4 regions of the Bradyrhizobium sp. SZCCHNRI1029 genome follow, and region 4 is predicted to be linked to each of the others. Evidence: predicted binding sites of a transcription regulator. Region 4 holds the regulator's gene; each other region holds the start of a gene.
What was found. The regulator LexA, encoded in region 4, represses DNA repair genes until DNA is damaged. The targets are predictions, from matches to a motif close to TGTTCNNNNTGTGTTCNG.

Region 1: the regulator LexA is predicted to act here: its motif matches at 1,763-1,780, upstream of QW861_RS19760 (PA0069 family radical SAM protein).
Region 2: the regulator LexA is predicted to act here: its motif matches at 2,013-2,030, upstream of recA (recombinase RecA).
Region 3: the regulator LexA is predicted to act here: its motif matches at 2,067-2,084, upstream of QW861_RS16730 (helicase-related protein).

What each region holds. Positions count from the first base shown of each region.
Region 1 covers NZ_JAUEUK010000006.1:426,838-432,140, reverse strand. The annotation lists gene QW861_RS19765 (phosphoketolase family protein) at 1-1,611, opposite strand, end outside; gene QW861_RS19760 (PA0069 family radical SAM protein) at 1,802-2,980, shown strand; gene QW861_RS19755 (VOC family protein) at 3,000-3,449, shown strand; gene QW861_RS19750 (ribonuclease HII) at 3,525-4,379, shown strand; gene QW861_RS19745 (glycosyltransferase family 39 protein) at 4,589-5,303, shown strand, end outside.
Region 2 covers NZ_JAUEUK010000013.1:64,235-69,537, forward strand. The annotation lists gene QW861_RS29355 (hypothetical protein) at 1,246-1,539, opposite strand; gene recA (recombinase RecA) at 2,122-3,216, shown strand; gene QW861_RS29365 (DUF1835 domain-containing protein) at 3,480-4,592, shown strand; gene gcvP (aminomethyl-transferring glycine dehydrogenase) at 4,571-5,303, opposite strand, start outside.
Region 3 covers NZ_JAUEUK010000005.1:359,396-364,698, reverse strand. The annotation lists gene QW861_RS16730 (helicase-related protein) at 1-1,925, opposite strand, end outside; gene QW861_RS16725 (DUF3108 domain-containing protein) at 2,497-3,273, opposite strand; gene rpmB (50S ribosomal protein L28) at 3,889-4,197, shown strand; gene QW861_RS16715 (DUF2235 domain-containing protein) at 4,538-5,303, shown strand, end outside.
Region 4 covers NZ_JAUEUK010000003.1:259,305-264,607, forward strand. The annotation lists gene QW861_RS10350 (hypothetical protein) at 1-231, opposite strand, end outside; gene QW861_RS10355 (alpha/beta hydrolase) at 230-931, shown strand; gene glp (gephyrin-like molybdotransferase Glp) at 1,063-2,274, shown strand; gene lexA (transcriptional repressor LexA) at 2,480-3,178, shown strand; gene QW861_RS10370 (hypothetical protein) at 3,453-3,893, shown strand; partial or broken gene QW861_RS10375 (ComEC/Rec2 family competence protein) at 4,287-5,303, opposite strand, start outside.

The DNA.
Region 1 (5,303 bases), on a different contig from region 4:
GCCGTTATGGTCCTGCCGCCAGACATGCGAGGTCAGGAGATAGTTCAGCGACGCGATCGGGCGCCGCCACGGCAGCTCGCGTGACACCTTCAGCCATTTGGCGTGCTGGTTGAACATCGAATCGACGATGTGGATGAACGCCTCGTAGCAGGAGAACAGGCCGTGGCGGCCGGTGAGCAGATAGCCCTCCAGCCAGCCCTGGCAAAGATGCTCGCTCAGTACCTCCATCACGCGGCCGTCATGGGCGAGGTGGACATCGTAGGGCTCGATGCCTTCCATCCACACCCGCTCGGTGACCTCGAATACGGCATCGAGCCGGTTCGAGGCGGTCTCGTCCGGGCCCATGATGCGGAAGTTGCGTGTCTCTGCATTCAGCGTGATCACGTCGCGCAGGAACTTGCCGAGCTCGCGCGTGGCTTCAGCCATGGTCTGGCCCGGAGAGGACACCTCGACCGCAAAATGCTGGTAGTCTGGGAGCCTGAGCTCGCGCTTGAGCAGACCGCCATTGGCATGCGGGTTGGCGCCCATGCGCCGCGTGCCCTTCGGCGCCAGTGCCTGCAGCTCCGGCACGAGCCGGCCGTGGCCGTCGAACAGCGTTTCCGGCTCGTAGCTTTTCATCCACGCTTCGAGCAGCGCGAGATGCTCGGGCTTGCCGCGCGGATTGGTGATCGGCACCTGATGGGCGCGCCAGAAGCCTTCGACCTTGAGGCCGTCGACCTCCTTCGGCCCGGTCCAGCCCTTCGGGCTGCGCAGCACGATCATCGGCCAGCGCGGCCGTTGGATCGTTGCATCCGACTGACGCGCATTCTGCTGGATCGAGCGGATGCTCGCGAGCGCGACATCGAGCGCGTCCGCCATCTGGCGATGCATCGCCTTCGGCTCCGCGCCTTCGACGAACAGCGGCTCGTAGCCGTAACCTTCGAACAGGCATTTGATCTCGGCATCGCCCATGCGGCCGAGCACGGTCGGATTGGCGATCTTGTAGCCGTTGAGATGCAAAATCGGCAGCACCGCGCCGTCATGGGCCGGGTTCAGGAACTTGTTCGAATGCCAGGATGCGGCGAGGGGCCCGGTCTCGGCTTCGCCGTCGCCGACCACGCAGGCCACGATCAGATCGGGATTGTCGAACGCCGCACCATAGGCGTGCACCAGCGCGTAGCCGAGCTCGCCGCCTTCGTGGATCGAGCCCGGCGTCTCGGGCGCGGCATGGCTCGGGATGCCGCCAGGGAAGGAGAACTGCCGGAACAGCTTGCGCAGGCCATCGGCATCGCGCGTGATGTCCGGATAGATCTCGCTGTAGCTGCCTTCGAGATAGGTGTTGGCGACCATGCCGGGGCCGCCATGGCCGGGACCGCACACGTAGATGACGTCGAGATCCTGCGCCTGGATGGCGCGATTGAGATGGGCGTAGATGAAATTCAGTCCGGGCGTCGTCCCCCAGTGGCCGAGCAGGCGCGGCTTGACGTGCTCCGCTTTCAACGGCTCGCGCAGCAGCGGGTTGTCCAGCAGATAGATCTGCCCGACCGAGAGATAGTTCGCCGCGCGCCAATAGCGATCGAGCAGGTCGAGATCGTCGGCCGTTTTGGTCTGATGGGAAGACGTGATGTTCATGGAACCTCGCTTGCCGTCCGCTTCGCGCTTGCGGGAAGTGCATTAGAGTAACGCCGCACCATTCCGTTCCAGTGCGCTGCGAAGGATAGAACGGGAATGTGATGGTTGGCCTTGCGTGGCTCCAGAACCGTTCCGAGACATTGTTCTCTTTTGTTCTTGTATTGTTCTTTTTGTGTGCTATGTCTTGGCCATGAGCCGAGCATCTTCACATGCCCTCAAGCGCCCGCCGGTCCCGGTGCCCTCCGAGCCGGTGGGCGCGCCTTCATCTGGCCCGGAAAACGACTTCCCCGAACTCGCGGTCGCCATCGAACGGGGCCGGCGCCGCGGCCGGGGTGCACAATCCAATGCGAGCGGCCGCTACGAAGCGGAGGCTCGCGTCGTCTTCGACGATGGCTGGCAGAGTCTCGAGGATTTGCCGCCATTCAAGACCACGGTCGCGACCGATACCTCGCGCAAGGTCATCACCCGCAACGACTCGCCGGACATCGGTTTCGATCGCTCGATCAACCCGTATCGCGGCTGCGAGCACGGCTGTGTCTACTGCTTCGCGCGGCCGACCCATGCGTTTCTCGGGCTGTCGCCTGGTCTTGATTTTGAATCCAAGCTGTTCGTGAAGCCGGATGCGCCCGCGCTCCTGGAAAAGGAGCTCGCGGCCAGCGGCTACGAGCCGCGGATGATCGCGATCGGAACCAACACCGATCCCTATCAGCCGATCGAGCGCGAGCGGAAGATCATGCGCGGCATCCTCGAGGTGCTGGAAAAGGTTGGCCATCCCGTCGGGATCGTGACCAAGTCGGCGCTGGTGATGCGTGATGCCGACATCCTGGCGCGGATGGCCAAGAGGAACCTGGCGAAGGTCGCGATCTCCGTGACCACGCTGGATCCGAAGCTGGCGCGCACCATGGAGCCGCGGGCCTCGACGCCGTCGAAACGGCTGGAGGCGCTGCAGGCGCTGTCCAGGGCCGGCATTCCGACCACGGTGATGGTGGCGCCGGTGATCCCGGCGCTGAACGACAGCGAGATCGAGCGCATCCTCGATGCCGCCGCCCATGCCGGCGTCAAGGAGGCGGCCTATGTGCTGCTGCGCCTTCCGCTGGAGGTGCGCGACCTGTTCCGCGAATGGCTGCTCGAGCATTATCCCGACCGCTACCGCCACGTCTTCACCCTGATCCGCGACATGCGCGGCGGCCGCGATTACGACTCGCAATGGGGCACGCGAATGAAGGGGACAGGCCCGATGGCCTGGATGATCGGCCGCCGCTTCGAGATCGCCTGCGAAAAGCTCGGCCTGAACAAGCGCCGGACCAAGTTGACGACCGATCATTTCGTCCGGCCGAAGGGCGGCGGGCAGCAACTCAGCCTGTTCTGAAGCGTGCGGAGAGCAGTTGATGAGCGCACAAGCGAGCGTTCCGCGGTTCACCGTCATCACACTCGGTGTATCCGAGATGCGGCGGAGCATCGCCTTCTATACGTCGCTCGGCTTCGCCCGAAAATTCCGCGCGACCGGAGAGGCCGTGGCATTCTTCGAGACCGGCGGGACGGTGCTGGCGCTGTACCCGTGGGGCGCGCTCGCCGATGATGCGGGCGTGCCGGACGCACCGCGCCCCCAGGCGTTCCGCGGCGTGACGCTGGCATGGAACTGCCGCTCGGAGGCCGAGGTCGATGCGGCGCTCGCGTCGGCGGTGGAGAAAGGCGCGATGCTGCTGAAGCCGGCGCAACGAACCGACTATGGCGGTTACAGCGGCTATTTCTCCGATCCGGACGGTCATGTCTGGGAAGTGGTGATCGCGCCGGGGATTGATGTCGGCGAGGATGATCGAGTGCATCTGCCGTCGTAGTCGGTCGCCGGCAAGGGGCGAATAGCGGGGAATGAGGTCCGTTCGGGGTTGCGCCGCCGCAGGCCGTTCCGCACCATGCCGGCCATGATTCGCGATCAGTCAAAAAAGCCGGGCAGGGCGAAGGCGACGAACGGTGCCGTGGCGAAGAGCGCACCTGCAAAGGCCGGAACCAAGCCTGTCGCCCCGAATGCTGCCGGCAGGTCGGCCGCCAAGCTCGGCAAGGGCGTCATCGCGGTGGCGCCGCCGAGCTTCCGGCGGGAGCGAGCGCTGCTCAAGCAGGGCATCTGGCCGGTCGCCGGTTGCGACGAGGCGGGACGGGGGCCGCTGGCCGGTCCGGTGGTCGCCGCGGCCGTGATTCTCGATCCCGCGCGCATCCCGAAAGGCCTCGATGACTCCAAGCGGCTGAGCGCGGAGCAGCGCGAGGCGCTGTTCGACAAGATCTGCAAGACGTCGGCGTTCGCGGTGGCTGTCGCCTCGCCGGCGCGAATCGATCGCGACAACATCCTGCGGGCCTCGCTGTGGGCGCTGTCGCGCGCCGTGAGGGCGTTGCCCGAGGCGCCGAAGCACGTCTTCGTCGACGGCCGCGACCGCATCGACGTCGATTGCGGCTGCGAGGCGGTGATCGGCGGCGATGGCCTGGTGATGTCGATTGCGGCCGCCTCGATCGTCGCCAAGGTCACGCGCGATCGGCTGATGTGCGCGCTGGCGCAGGATTGCCCCGGCTACGGCTTCGAGCAGCACAAGGGGTATGCCGTGCCGGAGCACCTCGCTGCGCTGGACCGGCTCGGACCGTCGGTGCATCATCGCAGCCTGTTCGCACCCGTCGTGGCCGCACGGCGCAAGCACCAGCCGTGGACCGACGTCCCGGAGCCGGATTTGTTTGCCGAGGTGACCGTGGTGACATCCACCGAAATCTCGGTCGGGGTCTGATGCAGGTTGCCTCGCGGTCGCCGCGGTCTTAATAGTTTTGGTTAGCCAGCCAGCACGAAGTGTCACTCCTCGCAGCAGGGGCGGTGTTGTGCGCCCCGATCGTACGGTATCGATTGCGGGCGTCGGACAGCGAGGCTGCTGCGGATGAGCGACGGTCCTGCCGGCCTCCTCGACGTCCTCAGCGATTCAGCCAAGCGATCCAGCCGTTCATGCGTTTCACGTCCCTGGTTGTCGAACTGATCCGCGCAAGGCCGCGGCTGGTCGTCGTCATCGTGGTGCTGTGCCAGGCCCTGATGTGGCTCGGCGTGGCCATGCTGTTCTATCGCAGCCCGCCCGGCCAGCTTGCCACCACCATCGCGTTCGGACGCGAGTACCAGGTCGGCACCGATCTCGGGCCGCCGCTGTCGTTCTGGCTGTCGGACGTCGCCTATCGCCTTGCCGGCAATCATCTGCTCGGCGTCTACGTGCTGGCTGTACTGTGCTCGGCGCTCAGTCTGTGGGTGATGTATCTCCTGGCGGGGGCGATCGTCGGCGGCCAGCAGGCGGTGCTTGCCGTGCTGCTGACCATGACCATCACCGCGTTCGGTGCGCCCACGCTGGAATTCGGTCCGGAGGTGCTGGCGCGTCCGCTCTGGGCGCTGCTGCTGCTCCATAGCTGGCGGATTCTCGGCGAGGGCCGGCGCAACGCCTGGTTTGCCTGGTCGATCGAGGCCGGCCTGCTGCTGCTGACCACGCCGGCCGCCGCCGGCCTGCTGCTGCTGATCGCGGGCTTCGTGGTCTCGACCGCGCAGGGCCGCCGCGTTCTGCGCTCGTTCGATCCGCTGTTCGCGCTGCTCGTGGTGGTGGCGCTGGCGCTGCCTTATCTCATCTTCGTGCTGCGTTCCGACAGTGTAGGCTTACCGGCGCTGCCCGTTCTCGCCGAGC
Region 2 (5,303 bases), on a different contig from region 4:
CCCTGACCGCCCCAGGCCGCTGGGTTTGATGTACGCACCACAAATGGAAGCGCAAAACCCACTCGGATCAATTCCGGTAAAATACGGTCGGTCGCGCTGTTCGCTTCCGTTAGGCTGATTGCCATGGGTGATGTGCGGCGCAACCGGACGAATTGCGCGCCAACGAATGAGCCTCGGACCGCTGCGGTCCGAGGCTCGGCGTCAACGTCGTAGCTTCCCAGCGAGGGCAGTTCGGCAGTGACATAATTAAACTAGTGCGAAATCTGTAGGCATGCCTTGCGTCAGATCAAGGTTGCAATCTCGATCAACCGCCGTGGGACGCGCACCTAGCTATGGTCGAAGATCCGTTCCGGCACGACTGTCAGTCGGTAGGCGATCTGCGTCGCGCCGTCGACCATCTCCAAGAGTTCATCGCAGGCCGGACAACGCCTCTCTCCCGCCGCGTCTTGCTGCGAGTGAAGCTCGATCCTTTGAAGGCCGGCCCTGCAGGACGGGCACGTCACGTCATTTGTTGTCATCGCCAATATGAAGCGCAACGCACGCGATCCGTTCCCCGACATCACGACAATGACGGAGGGAGATGCATCCCGAGCGGAGCTATCAACGTCGAAAGCCCCGGACGTCGTCCGGGGCTTTCTTTCGGCGCGGATGGTTTCAGGGCCGTGCGCCTACGTGTGACGGAGCCTGCAAGTGCGGGAGCTGGCAGGCTGCAAGGGATCGGTCGACGGCACACCAAAGGCGATACACTAGACGATGTGCGGCGACCATCATCGCAACGAACAAACAAATCCGGGGCTGATCAAAAATCTGCTCAGACGTACGACAACCACGATTCTATAACGCAACCCAAAGTTTATGACAATGGTTTGTGGCCTGAAGATGTCGTGAGCGCCGGCGCGCGTGATGCGGATCACGCGGGTTTTGTCCGGGCCATTCCTCGGGCCGGCATGAGGAGCTGCGCGAATGGCGCGCTAACGCATCCTTGGGCAGGGTCCGACACGGGGGCGTCCGAGGTTCGTCGCTTCATCTGTCGTCCGTCATATGGTGGCCGTCGAGTGCTTGCACGCCACGTGATGCGGAACCTGATGGCCGGCCGCCCCTTGCGCACGGCTGCGCGTCTGCATCGAAATCGTGCGCCTGCACGCACGACGAGCCGAACAAAAGCAGAAGAGGCGATGGAACTTCGTTCCTCTCAGGAGAACCACGGAATGTGCGATCTACGCACGCGTGTAGGAGTTGGTAGTTTCAAGGAAAAGACCTGACGAGCACGATCGGTCCAACGATTGCGGCGTTGAAGTCGACGAGGTCTTCGCTGGGAATCCAGTACTCGCGATGCTTGCGGCCGCCGGCCTCGCGCACCTCGTAGGTGTCGATGAAGCCTCGCAGGATCGCAAAGCGCAGCACGTGGCCGGCTCCGCTCGCCGGCACGTTCCAGTCCCGTGCGATCTTCACGGCATAGTCCTCGGTCAGCACCGGGTAGAAGATCGGCTGCTCCGGAAGGCGCGGCGGAAACGCACGCATGCCCGACGCCTCGATCAAGGCAAGCTCCTTTGGGCCGACAGGGCGCCACAGCGTGAGGGTCTGTTCGTTGTTGGATCCGGTCATGCTGGTTCCGAAAATTGGAAGCAGTCTGCGAGGCTCACAGAGAAGGACCAGCAGGATGATGGGACACGGCCGAGACGACAATAACAATTTATAGTTGGGTCGGCGTCTGCCGCTGGTGCGGGCGATGAGGTTGGAGCGCTCGGACAGTTTGGTTTTAATCCGCGTGATCGCCGGTCGGCGGCTGCGCCGCTCGCGCGCATGGCTTCCGCCTCCAGCCGGATCGGGATCCCTTCGCAGTCGCCGTCATCCAGCATCCCGCATGCCGTACTTCGCTTCCGGGCGCGCTGATCGGGCAGCGCTCCCTCGCTGGTGCTCGGTGCACTGCGCGCCGGCCCTCGGCCTTCGAGCGGCAGGCGTGTCTCCCGCGGGTTGTCAGGGGTTTGTGAAAGAGAGGTGTGAATGTCGAGAAGAACATATTGCGAACAAAGAACGGATGGAGTACATTCGCCTCAAGATTGCTGGCCGACCTCGTTAACCGTTTGTCCATCCCGCGAATCCCCGCCATAAGGAGCGCCAATGTCCGCCACCGCCCTGCGTATCGTCGAAGGTTCCTCCATGGATAAGAGTAAGGCGCTCTCCGCTGCGCTGTCCCAGATCGAGCGTCAGTTCGGCAAGGGCTCGGTGATGAAGCTGGGCAAGAACGACCGTTCGATGGATGTCGATACGGTGTCCAGCGGCTCGCTCGGGCTCGACATCGCGCTCGGCATCGGCGGTCTGCCGAAGGGCCGCATCGTCGAGATCTACGGGCCGGAATCCTCGGGCAAGACCACGCTGGCGCTGCACACGGTGGCGGAAGCGCAGAAGAAGGGCGGCATCTGCGCCTTCATCGATGCCGAGCATGCGCTCGATCCGGTGTATGCGCGCAAGCTCGGCGTGAACATCGACGAGCTTCTGATCTCGCAGCCGGATACGGGTGAGCAGGCGCTGGAGATCTGCGACACCCTGGTGCGTTCCGGTGCGGTCGACGTGCTGGTGGTCGACTCCGTGGCGGCGCTGGTGCCGAAGGCCGAACTCGAAGGCGAGATGGGCGAGTCGCTGCCGGGCCTGCAGGCCCGCCTGATGAGCCAGGCTCTGCGCAAGCTGACGGCCTCGATCAACAAGTCCAACACGATGGTGATCTTCATCAACCAGATCCGCATGAAGATCGGTGTGATGTACGGCTCGCCGGAGACCACCACCGGCGGCAATGCGCTGAAGTTCTATGCTTCGGTCCGCCTCGACATCCGCCGCATCGGCGCGATCAAGGAGCGCGACGAGGTGATCGGCAATTCCACCCGTGTGAAGGTGGTGAAGAACAAGCTGGCGCCGCCGTTCAAGCAGGTCGAGTTCGACATCATGTATGGCGAGGGCGTCTCCAAGATGGGCGAGATCCTCGATCTCGGCGTCAAGGCCGGCATCGTCGAGAAGTCCGGCGCCTGGTTCTCCTACGATAGCCAGCGTCTCGGGCAGGGACGTGAGAATTCGAAATCGTTCCTCAAGGCCAATCCGGACATGACCGCCAAGATCGAAGCCGCGATCCGCCAGAACTCCGGCCTGATCGCCGAGCAGATCCTGGCCGGCAACGCCGAGCGCGACGCCGACGCCGACGGCGAGGAGCCGACGGAGGAGTAGAGGTAAGACGGCGGCGGGTGCCGTGGACGTTGCGTTGCCGACGTTCCGGCGCCCGTTTGCAGATGTGTGGTGTTCTGCCGAAATCTGGGGTTGCTGCATGATCGAATGCAGTGAGCCTGAATTCCGAGCGCCGGATACGATCTTCAGCGCGAATAGTCGAAAGCGCGTGCGCGGGCGAGCGGACCGGATCCGCGCGGCGGCACCGACATTTCCGACGCCAGTCCTGGGCGCCGGGAGCCGATCGCGAGCGTGTTGATAGCGTCTTGAGCCAATCAGGTCGTGCCGGAGCCAACAGCATGACGCGTTTGATTCTAGCGGCCGATGATCCCAGCGCCGGAGCGCTTCGGAGAGGCGGCTTTGCCGACCTGGTGGTGCCAATTCTCCATCGTTTCGTATGGGGACCGTTGCCATCAGATGCCGAGTTATCGGCTTATCTCGTCCAGCGCACCGCGCGACCGAAGCGCGGGCATTGGTTGGATTTCGCCTCGCGTGGCGACTTCATGGCGGTCGGCGGGCGGCGTCAGAGTTTTCTCGAACTTGTCGACCGTTGCGATAGCGTCGAGCTGTGGATGGGGACCCGTCCGAACGACCAGTTGGTGCTGATCTGGCTCTTGGACTATCTGCGCCATCACGCGGAGATCGCGACGAAGATCGTATTGCGGCATGTCGATGTCCCGCTATCCGATGCCCCGGCCGGGCGACTCGCCGGTCGGGCCATTGCCGGCGTAGAGCTTGCGCGTGAGCATCTCGATTTGGGCCATCTGGCATGGCAGGTGTTTCGGGCGCCCACGCCGCAAGCCTGGTTCGATCTGTTGAAGCAGGATCTCAGTGCACTGCCGCAGCTTCGCCGCTGCGTGCAGGAGATGCTCGATGAGCTTCCTGGTGTTGCGACGGGCCTGGGAGCATCGGAGCTGAGAATCCTCGAATTGCTGTCAGCCGGCTATCAGCACCCATTCGACCTGTTGCCGCATCATCGGGATCGCTTTCAACGCCGCGTCTATGACTATTGGGAGGGAGGCGCGTTGCTCGACGGTCTGGCACTGGCGCCGGCGCCGGCAATTTCGGGCCTCGCCGAACGGCCGTTCTCGGTCGAGATGCACGACAGCCGTGAACGCCTCGAGCGCTACAAGGCGAGCACGCTGTCGCTGACGCCGCTCGGCAAGGCGATCCTGGCCGGCGAGGAGGATTTCAGCAGCCATAATCCGATCCGGCGCTGGTGGGGCGGCACCGAATTGATCAACGCCAATCTCTGGCGTTGGCATGCGGTGCTCATCGCTCCGGATCCCGACACGCCTCACGTCATTGATTGTCGCGAGCCGTGGCGCCCGATCCACTGGAACATGCGTGAGGAGGCTTACTCCGCCGCCTGGGCGTAGTCCGCCACCGGCGGGCATGAGCACACCAGATTGCGGTCGCCGTAGACGTTGTCGACGCGGCCGACCGGACACCAGTACTTGTCGGTGCGCGAGGTGCCCGCGGGGAAGCAGCCCTCGCTGCGCCGGTAGGCCCTGTTCCAATCGTCGTCGGCGATGTCGTGCACCGTGTGCGGCGCGTGGCGCAGCGGCGAGGCCTCGATTCCGAAGCGGCCCTGTTCGACCTCGGCGATCTCCTTCCGGATCGCGATCATGGCGTCGCAGAAGCGGTCGAGCTCCGCCTTGGACTCCGATTCCGTCGGCTCGATCATCAAGGTGCCCGCCACCGGGAAGCTCATGGTCGGCGCGTGGAAGCCGTAGTCGATCAGCCGCTTGGCGATGTCGTCGACGGTGACGCCGCTGCTCTGCTTGAGCGGCCGCGGGTCGATGATGCATTCATGCGCGACGCGGCCGCGCTCGTTGCGGTAGAGCACCGGAAAATGCGCATCGAGCCGCGCCGCGACGTAGTTGGCGTTGAGGATCGCAATCTCGGTGGCGCGGGTCAGGCCGTCGCCGCCCATCAGCAGCATGTAGATGTAGGAGATGGTCAGGATCGAGGCCGAGCCGTAGGGGGCGGCCGAGACCGGCCCGATCGGATGCGCGCTCGCGCCGTCGGTCACAGGGTGACCGGGCAGGAAGGGCGCCAGATGCGCCTTCACGCCGATCGGGCCCATG
Region 3 (5,303 bases), on a different contig from region 4:
CCGGTGATGTCCTCGGCCTTGGACAACTCGAACAGCGGGCCGAGCAGCTTCTCGATATGCGTCTTCAGCCACAGATCGAGTCGCGCCTGGACCTTGTCGCGCGCAGCACCGGTCAGCCGCTCGTCGGCGATGATGCGCAGGCGCGGATGCAGCGCGTCGTCGGCCGCGACCAGCTTGGCGACCGCGTCGCCGGTCCAGCGCACCGTGCCGTCGGCGGTGAGCACGATGTGCTCGTCAGGCGCGCTGGACAGCTTCTCGGCGCGCGCCTCGATCTCGCCGGCCAGCGCCTTCTGGGCAGCAGCCTGCAAGGCCTTGGCCTCCGAGCCGGCTTCGGCGGCGTCGGGCGCGAAGGTGAATCCATCCAGGCGGCCGATCGCGTGCCCTTCAACGATCACTTCGCCAGTCTTGCCGATTTCCGTATTCAAAACACTGTTCTCCCGCAGGCGCCGCATCAATACACTGGTACGACGATCAACGAAACGCTCCGTGAGCCGTTCATGAAGGGCGTCTGACAATTTATTTTCGAGTTCGCGGGTAATCCCCTGCCAATAATCAGGGTCGCGCAGCCAGTCGGGCCGGTTGGCCACGAAGGTCCAGGTACGGATCTGTGCAATCCGCCCCGACAGCGTATCGATGTCGCCATCGACGCGGTCGGCCTGATCGACCTGGGCCGCGTACCAGGCGTCCGGAATACGCCCCTTCTGCATCAGGAAGCCGAACACGGTGGTCACCAGCTCCGCATGGGCGGCCGGCGACAGCCTGCGATAGTCGGGAATCTGGCAGGTTTCCCACAGACGCTCGACCGCGGCCGCGCCGTGAGCGATGTCGCGCACCTCGGCATCGCGCGCGGCGTGATCGAGCACGCGCAGGTCCTCCGCAATCGGCGCGCGCGTCAGCGCCTCATGCGCCGGCGCGACCGCCAGCGAGACCTGAAGCGCGCTCAAGGACGCGAAATCAAGCCGGGAGTTGCGCCATTGCAGCACCTTCACGGTATCGAAGGCATGGTTCTGGAGCGCATTGACCAGCTCGGGCTCGAATGGCGCACAACGTCCGGTGGTGCCGAACGTGCCATTGCGCGTCGCGCGTCCGGCACGGCCGGCGATCTGGGCAAATTCCGACGGCGTGAGCCGGCGGAACTGATAGCCGTCATATTTGCGGTCGGACGCGAAGGCGACGTGATCGACGTCGAGATTGAGCCCCATGCCGACCGCATCGGTGGCGACGAGATAGTCGACGTCACCGTTCTGGAACATCGCCACCTGCGCGTTGCGGGTTCGCGGCGACAGCGATCCCAGCACGACAGCGGCGCCGCCATGCTGGCGGCGGATCAGCTCGGCGATGGCGTAGACCTCGTCGGCCGAGAACGCCACGATAGCGGTCCGGCGCGGCTGTCGCGTGATCTTGCGATCACCGGCGAATTCGAGTTGCGACAATCGTGGCCGCGTCACCATCGACGCGCCCGGCAGCAGACGCTCGATGATGGGGCGCATCGTCGCAGCACCCAGCAGCAGCGTCTCGTCGCGACCGCGGCGATTGAGGATGCGGTCGGTGAAGACGTGGCCGCGCTCCAGATCGGACGCGATCTGGATCTCGTCGACGGCCAGGAACGACACGTCGAGATCCCTGGGCATCGCTTCGACGGTCGACACCCAGTAGCGCGGATTTTTCGGCTTGATCTTCTCCTCGCCGGTGATCAGCGCGACGGCCTCGCTGCCGACGCGATCGGCGATCTTGTTGTAGACCTCACGCGCGAGCAGCCGCAGCGGCAGTCCGATGATGCCGGAGGAATGCGCGAGCATGCGCTCGATCGCCAGATGCGTCTTGCCGGTGTTGGTGGGGCCGAGCACGGCGGTGACGCCGCTTCCGGGAGCGCGGTCGGACGTGCGCTCGAAAGGCGAGGCAGCCGAAGAGGACGGAAAAGCCATTCGTTAAATGTGGGTCTCGAAGCCGGCGTTGGAAGCGCGCCGTTCACGCGCGACGGATGCGGAATAATCGTGTGTCTGGAGAGGCTGCGATGCTGACCCCTGTCTCACATTGTGACGCATATAGTGACGCAGCTTAAGCTTCGGAACGCCTTGAGAACGAATCGCGAAGGAATCGCTGACTCCGTCGGCTTTCCGGCTTCGTTCACCGCAACATCTCGCGCTCTGCCATCAAGCCAGCACTAGATCAAGTTTTCGCGGGCTCCACAAGCAACGCTTTCGCGATGGAACTGGCGCGCGTTCAGCGCGTCCCGAGTCGAATCAGAATCAGGGAAGAGTCAAACGGATTCACGCGCAGCAGACAGTATCGATAGGGGGTCCCGACAAATCGGAGCTCATGAGCCCGTCAGTCCGGAGATCATGCAGCGCGAACCCCGAATCTCCATCGGATTCAAGCGATAGCGGACGGCATGCCGTCAGACCATCACGCCACGGCCGCTGTCGCGGCCCAGCCGCTGACGGCGCTGTGCCGCAACGACGAGATTCCGATGTGGAGGAGCAGAGAAACGACGCACTACTGGGTCTTGGCGACGTGCGGCGCCGCCTGGGTGATGAACGACGTCGCTTCCAGCATCGCGGTCCCCAGCGGGGTCGGGATCACCATCTTGAACGGCACCAGCACACGGGTGCCGGCGATCGGCACGAAGAAGATCTCCATGTTGCGGGCCTGAGCCAGATATTTGATCACCGGCCGGTCCGGGATGTAGCCCGCGACTGGCGTGAAGTAGATCGCGCAGACCAGCGCCGGGCCACGATAACCCTTGTCTGCCTTGACGTTCTCCATGCGCTTGTAGTCGAGCTTGAGCTCGTAGCGCATGCGGCCGTCGAACACGGGCGCAGCGCCGCGGCACGAGTCCGGCGACAGCAGCTCGCCGTTGCCCGGCACGCGCACCAGAGAGGCCGTCATCGGATCGAGCACGCCACGCTTGTGGGCATCCGTCACCGGAATGCGGTCGGGATCGACCGGAGGCGCCGGCTCGATGGCGAAGTCCTTCACAGTACCGTTCTGCAGATTGATGCGGATCTGCTCGGATTTCTTTCCCGTCGTGGTCGAGGCCTGGTAGCTCTGGCCGACCAGGGCGCCGTTGACGACGCGCCCCTGCACCGAGCCGGTGCCTGATCCTTGCGAGAAGCTCTTGAGCAGGCCGGCGGTGCCGCCCTGAGCCGCGGCACCATACTGATCATCCCCGATCTCGACCGCCCAGGTGCCCTTGCCGACGGGGATGCCAGCCAGGGAAGCCTCGTATTGAGCGTCCAACCGAGCCTGCGCCTGGGCGTTTTGCGCCAGCAACAACAGGCAGAGCGCTGCCCCGGCCGCGGCCAGGCGACAGGAGAGAAATGAGGGAACCGAGATGATGGTCACGTGACGAATGATCCTACCGATCCGCCTGCCTGAGCGCCGGACCGATCCGGCGCGCCGTCCTTGCTACTTAAGCCAAAAACGCCTTCAAACAACGCGAACCGTCCGACAATGGCGGTTTGTCCAGCGCTTTGCGGCTGAACAGCACTCAGACCGTCGTCCGCAACTCTGCCGGAACCGAGCCGCGAACCTCCGACCGCGCCAGCATGCCGCCATTCCGGCATTTCGGACTGTTCGCGGGATATCCATCCATCACGTCCGAATGCGCCCTTTATATGGTCTAAACTATCGGCTATACTATTGATTATACGCCTGCTTTTCTGCTGGTTGGCGATTTCGGCCCGATCAGGAGGATGCACGGGTCGCGCCGTTCGGGTTCGCCGGCCCGGCTCCCTCTATTTGCTGCGTCCTTCAAAACCTTGACGAAAAGCCGCATCCCCCCTATACGACCGCATCTCCCAGAGACGAGCTGGACGAGTTTTGGACCCCCGCGGCCCGCCGACACAGGCGGACGAAGGGTGCGGGGATGAGAGAGGATTTATTGCCATGTCGCGGCGCTGTGAACTGACGGCCAAGGGTCCCCAGGTTGGCCACAAGGTCAGCCACTCCAACATCAAGACCAAGCGGCGCTTCCTGCCGAACCTGTGCAACGTGACCTTCATCTCGGATGCACTCGGCCGCAACGTGCGCCTGCGCGTCTCCACCAACGCGCTCAAGAGCGTCGACCACAATGGCGGCCTCGATGCCTATCTGCTCAAGGCCAACGCCGCGACCCTGTCGCCGCGCGCGCTGGAGCTGAAGCGCGCCATCGAGAAGAAGGCGGCGGACGCTGCCCCGGTCGCCAAGGCGAGCTGAGAGAGCAAGCCGAAATTCAGGATTGATGCAGAAGCCGGACGCGTCACGGGCGGGGCTTCAAGCTGAACGAGATGTCGAAACGGCCGGGTCGAGAGATCCGGCCGTTTTGCTTGCGGATGCCGTGACCAACTGACAACTCTGGACACGGGCAGCAGGCGCGGGGCGGCAGGACACGGGTGACCATCCGTTCGTACAACGGCGCCCTGCAGTCACTTCGCGATGTCCGCCGCGCCGCGCGCAACAGCGACCCAGACGAAGTGCCATAGGGAACCGACCTCCCCAACACCAGCCGGATGCTCTACACTCGTTGCGGTAGCATTATTGCGGACATTCCTTTGCCATGAAGAATATTGTCATCTGCTGCGACGGCACCGGCAACGAGATCAGCGAGAACATCTCGAACGTGCTCAAGCTTTATCGGTGCCTGCGCAAGACCGACAAGACGACACCGCATCAGGTCGTGTTCTACGATCCCGGCGTCGGCACGTTGACGCAGCCCGACAGCTGGCATCGCTTCAAGGCCAATTTCAACATGGTGCTGGGGCTCGCGACGGGCTACGGCCTCGACGACAACGTCATCAACGCCTACTCTTTCCTGACCACGCAGTACCAGGACGGCGATCGCATCTTCCTGTTCGGCTTCTCGCGGGGCGCCTACACCGTGCGCGTGCTGGCCGGGCTGATCCACAAGATCGGGCTGATCTCGCCGGGTCAGATCAATCTCGTCGGCCCGGGCGTGATCGCCTACAAGAAGTACTCCTCCGACAATCCGAAGGCCGGGCGCGGCATCACCAAGGAGCTCGAGAGCACCGAGGAGGACGGGCCGATCCCGGAGAGCCGCGCCGACCAGGCCGCGCAGTTCGCACGGATTACCTCGACGCGCTGGCCGACGATCCATTTCGTCGGCGTGTGGGACACGGTGGCGAGCGTGATCGTGCCGCGCACCGACCGGCTGTTTGCGCTGCCGAGCCTCGAGGAGCTCGCCTTCACGATCGAGAACCCGAGCGTGAAGATCTTCCGTCAGGCTGCGGCGATCGACGAGCGCCGCTGCATGTTCCGGCTGAAGCCGTGGGGGATGCCGCAGACCTTCACGCCGAACCGCTTCA
Region 4 (5,303 bases):
TCCGATCACCACGTCGAACGCCTGCCGTCGATTCCGCTCCATCAGGATCATGTGCGTGCCCTGCCCGATCTCGACCAGGCGCTTGTATGGCGCGCTCACGAGGCGAACGAACAGGTCGTGCGCCATCCCGAAGCGGACATCCACATCCCATTCCGTCGCGAGCACGAGAACCGGGCAGTCGATCGTGCTGGGATCGTAGATCGGCTGGTCCACGGTCCAATGCTCGTCCATGTGGCGCGTGCAGATCGAGGGCGTCGCGGCAACGCATATGACGATCGCCTATGACCGGCGCGGATTTGGTGAGACGGTCGCCTATGAGGAAGCTCATTCTCCGGTCGAGGACCTGCTCGCCGTCGTCGACGCGCTCGCGCCGGGGCGGCCGGCGACGCTGATTGCCTGCTCGCAAGGAGGCCGCATCGCGCTCGACTTCGCGCTTCGCCATCCGTCACGTATGGCATCGCTGGTGCTGATCGCACCTTCGATCAGCGGCGCGCCGGAGCCGGTCTATCCACCGGAGATCAAGGCGCTAACGGCGTCGTTGGCCGCTGCCGAGGCCGCACAGGATTGGGATCGGGTCAGCGCTATCAAGACGCATCTGTGGGTCGACGGTCCCTTGCAGCGCGAGGGACGCATCTCCGGCGAGCCGCGCGAGACGTTCCTGAAGAAGAACGCCGCCGCACTCCGCGCGCCGCCAACCGGCGCGACTCTCGATATGGCACCAGCCTTCCCGCGCCTCGCGGAGATCGTCGCGCCATCGCTCGTCATCTGGGGGGACTTGGACTTTCCTCACATCCAGCAGCGAAGCAGGCTGCTCGCCGCAACAATGCCGAACGGGTCAGGACATGAGCTGGCCGGAACGGCGCACCTGCCGAGCCTGGAACGTCCGCAGGAGGTCATGCGGTTGATTGCGGACTTTCTCGCGCGATCGTGAGGCAGCGGCCCGGAAACGGCCCACAGCAGACGGTCAGAACGCAGGGAGCGGCCTAGGCCCTTGGCCGCGCCGTGCGCGTTCGGTTAGAAGGCGATTCATTCGATCTGCCGTCTCCGTCCGAAGGAACTCTCATGGCCCTGATGCCGGTGTCTGATGCGTTGTCCGCCGTGCTCGCCGGCGCCGAACCGCTGGCCGAGGAGCAGGTCGGGCTGGACGAAGCGTTTCACCGCATCCTGGCGCGGGACCTCGCGGCGCTGCGGACGCAGCCGCCCGAGGCGATGTCGGCGATGGACGGCTATGCCGTGCGCGCGGCGGACGCCGCCCAGGCCAAGGCGCGGCTGAAGGTCATCGGCGAGGTCGCGGCAGGGCGTCCGTTCGATCGCGTGGTTGGACCCGGCGAGGCGGCGCGGATCTTCACCGGTGGCGTTGTCCCGGAGGGCGCGGACGCGGTGGTGATCCAGGAGGACACGATCGCCGAAGACGGCCACGTCGTGATCACCGAGGCCGCGATCAAGGGCCGGCATATCCGGCCGGCGGGCGTCGACTTTCACCAGGGCATGGTGCTGCTGAAGTCCGGGCGCCGGCTCAGCGACCGCGACCTGTCGCTGGCGGCCAGCATGAATCATCCGGCGCTGCCGGTGCGGCGCCGGCCGAAGGTGGCGCTGCTCGCCACCGGCGACGAGCTGGTGATGCCGGGCTCGACGCCCGGCCCGGGCCAGATCGTCTATTCCAACGGCTACGCCTTGCGGGCGCTGGTGCGCAACGAGGGCGGGACCCCGATCGATCTCGGCATCGCCGCGGATACGATGGAGGCGACGATCGCCGGCATCCGCCGGGCCCGCGAGGCCAAGGCCGACATCCTGATCACGACCGGCGGCGCCTCGGTCGGCGATCACGACCTGGTCAAGCAGGCGCTCGAAGCCGAGGGCGTCGAAATGGCGTTCTGGAAGATTGCGATGCGGCCGGGCAAGCCGATGATGCACGGACGGCTCGGCGACATGAGGGTGATCGGACTGCCCGGCAATCCGGTGTCGTCCTATGTCTGCGCCATCCTGTTCCTGGTGCCGCTGATTCGGCGGCTGCTCGGCCGTGACGAGGCCGTGATGCCGCGCGAGACCGCCCTGCTCGGCCGCGAACTGGGGCCGAACGATTCGCGCGAGGACTATCTGCGGGCGCAGCTCGAAGAGCGCGCCGACGGCACGCTGATCGCCACGCCGGTGACGCAGCAGGATTCGTCGCTGCTCGGGAATCTCGCGCTCTCGCAGGCGGTGGTGATCCGGCCGGCGTTTGCGCCGAAGGCGCCTGCCGGCAGCCCGTGCGAGATCCTGCGCCTGCCGAACTGAGCCGCTTCCCCGGTAAAGCCCGGTCTGTTCATCATATTTTTAGGATTGCGGAACACACATCGAACATATAGTGTTCGTTCATGATTTGTTTTTAGTATGTTGCGGGCGACGCGATGACGGTCCGACTCCAGGGCGCTCTCAGCCGGTTTGTGCGCGAGGCGCAGCTCTTGGACTCGGACGACAACAAACCGGGGACCAGGTCGAGATGCTGACGCGCAAACAGTACGAACTTCTGCGGTTCATCAACGAGCGGCTCAAGGAAGCCGGCGTGCCGCCGTCCTTCGACGAGATGAAGGATGCGCTCGATCTGCGCTCGAAGTCCGGCATTCATCGCCTGATCACGGCGCTTGAGGAGCGCGGCTTCATCCGCCGGCTGCCGAATCGCGCCCGCGCGATCGAGGTGATCAAGCTGCCCGAGCTGTCGCAGGCCGCGGGCAACCGCCGCGGCTTCACCCCATCGGTGATCGAGGGCAATCTCGGCAAGGTGCGCACCAGCACTCCCGCGCTGGACGATGGCGAGCGCCCGGTCGCGGTGCCGGTGATGGGCCGCATCGCCGCCGGTACCCCGATCGAGGCGCTGCAGACCCGCAGCCACACCATCAGCGTGCCTGCCGACATGCTCGGTAACGGCGATCACTACGCGCTCGAGGTACGCGGCGACTCCATGGTCGATGCCGGCATCCTCGACGGCGACATGGCGCTGATCCAGCGCAACGAGACCGCCGACACCGGCGACATCGTGGTGGCGCTGATCGACGATGAGGAAGCGACGTTGAAGCGCTTCCGCCGCCGCGGCGCATCGATCGCGCTGGAGCCGGCCAACACCGCCTACGAGGTACGCATCCTGCCGCCGAACCGGGTGAAGATCCAAGGCAAGCTGGTCGGGCTGTACCGCAAGTACTGATCGCGAATGGGATCGGTCGATCGGCGGCGGGCGCACGCGCTTTCGCCGCCGATCGGAGGCTGCCCAGCAAAATACGTCACGCGCGAATGCACCTCATGATGTGCAGCGCGGCATGCTCAAACGCTTGTGATCGGCCGCGGGCACACGCGATGCAGATCAGCGCAGAATTGCCGCGAAGCGCGCGCTAACATCACCATCGATGTCCACTCTGATAGAGGCCTGCGCCTGTCCGGGGGGAGCGTGGGTCGGCTATCTCTCAACGAGGAGCGATCCGATGTGTGACTACAGCCTCCATGCGGTTGCGTCCCGTCCCGCCAAGGTCGGCGAGACGTTGATCTCGATGACCTTCCGTGGCACCGCCACCCGCGGCTTCGCGCTGGAGAGCGAGCCGACCGTCGCAGTCTGCATGCTGCCCGGCACCGAGTTGGCCTTCGCCGAGGACGTCCGCTACGACAGCCGCTGGCTCTGGACCCGGACGATCCGCGAGCGCGTCGCAAAGTTCAACAGCATCGAGACTCACATTCCCGATCGCCATCACGACGCGATCGAATTCGCCGACGGGCGCCACGTGCTGGTGACCCAGCTCTGCGAGGGTCAGCGCGTCACCGTGCTGCAATTGCCGGTCAGCAAGCAGCCGGCGGAGCGACGCCCGGACATCGCCGAGGACGTGCCGCCTTCGCAGGCCACACCGATTCGCCGCATCAGCATCACCTGAGGGGTCTCCGCATCGGCATTTCTCTCGGTCGTGAGCGAGCTTTCGACCGTGGGAGATTTGGGTTCTGCAAGCGCAAAGTCCTCTCGGGCGAACCTCACGCCCCGGCATCGCATCGGATAGGAACGACATCCCTCGGCCGCCATGATGTGCCGGGGGAGCCTGCCGCCGTGGTCAACAAGATCGATTGGAACAAGGCCGCCGGGATCACCGAGCCCCGGTGCGATATGCTTGTGTTCGGATGGCTGACAGTCACGGCTGACGACATCGCCATCTGGCAACGCTATCCGCGCGCTGCGTTCACGCTGGCCGAAAGCCCCGCGCTGTTCGATGGACCTGGCAACATGGACCTGGCGACACCGAGTATCATCTCGGCACGTTCGAGCTGCCCGGCACTCAGTCTTCCTCGCCCTGCTCCGTCTCCGGCGGCGTCGCGTCCTGAGGCCGCGCGGCCGGCGCGCGCGGCGTCAGCGTCGTGTCGAACTCGCCGGCCTCGGCGGGCGCCGGCCACCATGGGCGGTCAGTGCCGCCGGCGCGCGCCGGCGTGACGGCGAAGCTCCTGCCCCGCCGCACCAGCATCAAGGCGCCCTGCTGCCGCAGCCGCTCGCGATCGATGACGGCCGCCGCGCAGGATGACGGCGCGGCGCGCGCGGTGACGATGAGCGCGGCACGGGCGCAATCATCGGCGAGCGCCTCGGCGCGCAGGGTCAGGGCGGCGATTCGGCCGTCAGCCATTGCCGCCACGCAGCCCGCCTCGTCGCAGGAGACGCCATCGGTGAGCGATGAATCCGCCGGCAGCCGGGCATCGGCGTCGGCCGCGAGCCACTCCTTGGTGGCGAACACGTCCTTGCCGGTGCGCATCACATGCAGGCGCCCGTCACGGCCGCGCACCGCCACCGCGCGCCCATCGCCGGCGATCAGCACGTCGGGCAGCGGCGTCGCGGCGGCCCACGCGGTGGCCACCACGAGCCCCACGACGCCCGACCAGCGCAGCGGTGTGCGCAGCAGGCCGATCAGGATGACCCCGAGGCTGGCCAGGATCAGTGGACCGATGTCGAAGGCCGGGATGCGCCCGACCGCGCCGGGCAGCGCCGCCACCCAGCGCGTCACCGCGATCATCCAGTCGATGCCGAGGCCCATCAGCGTCCACCAGGGACCGTCGAGCCCGAACGGCGCCGCCACGAGGCCCATCAGGCCGGCCGGCATCACCAGCGCCGAGACGACCGGCATCGCTGCGAGATTGGCGAGCACGCCATAGGGCGTGACGCGATGGAAATGGAAGGCGGCATAGGGCGTGGTGGCGAGCCCCGCGATCAGCGAGGCCAGCAACAGCATCGCAAGCTCGCGGCCGCCCCACAGCGCGATGCGCTGGGTGGCCGAGCTGTCGGGCGTCGCGAACAGTCTGGGCAGGCC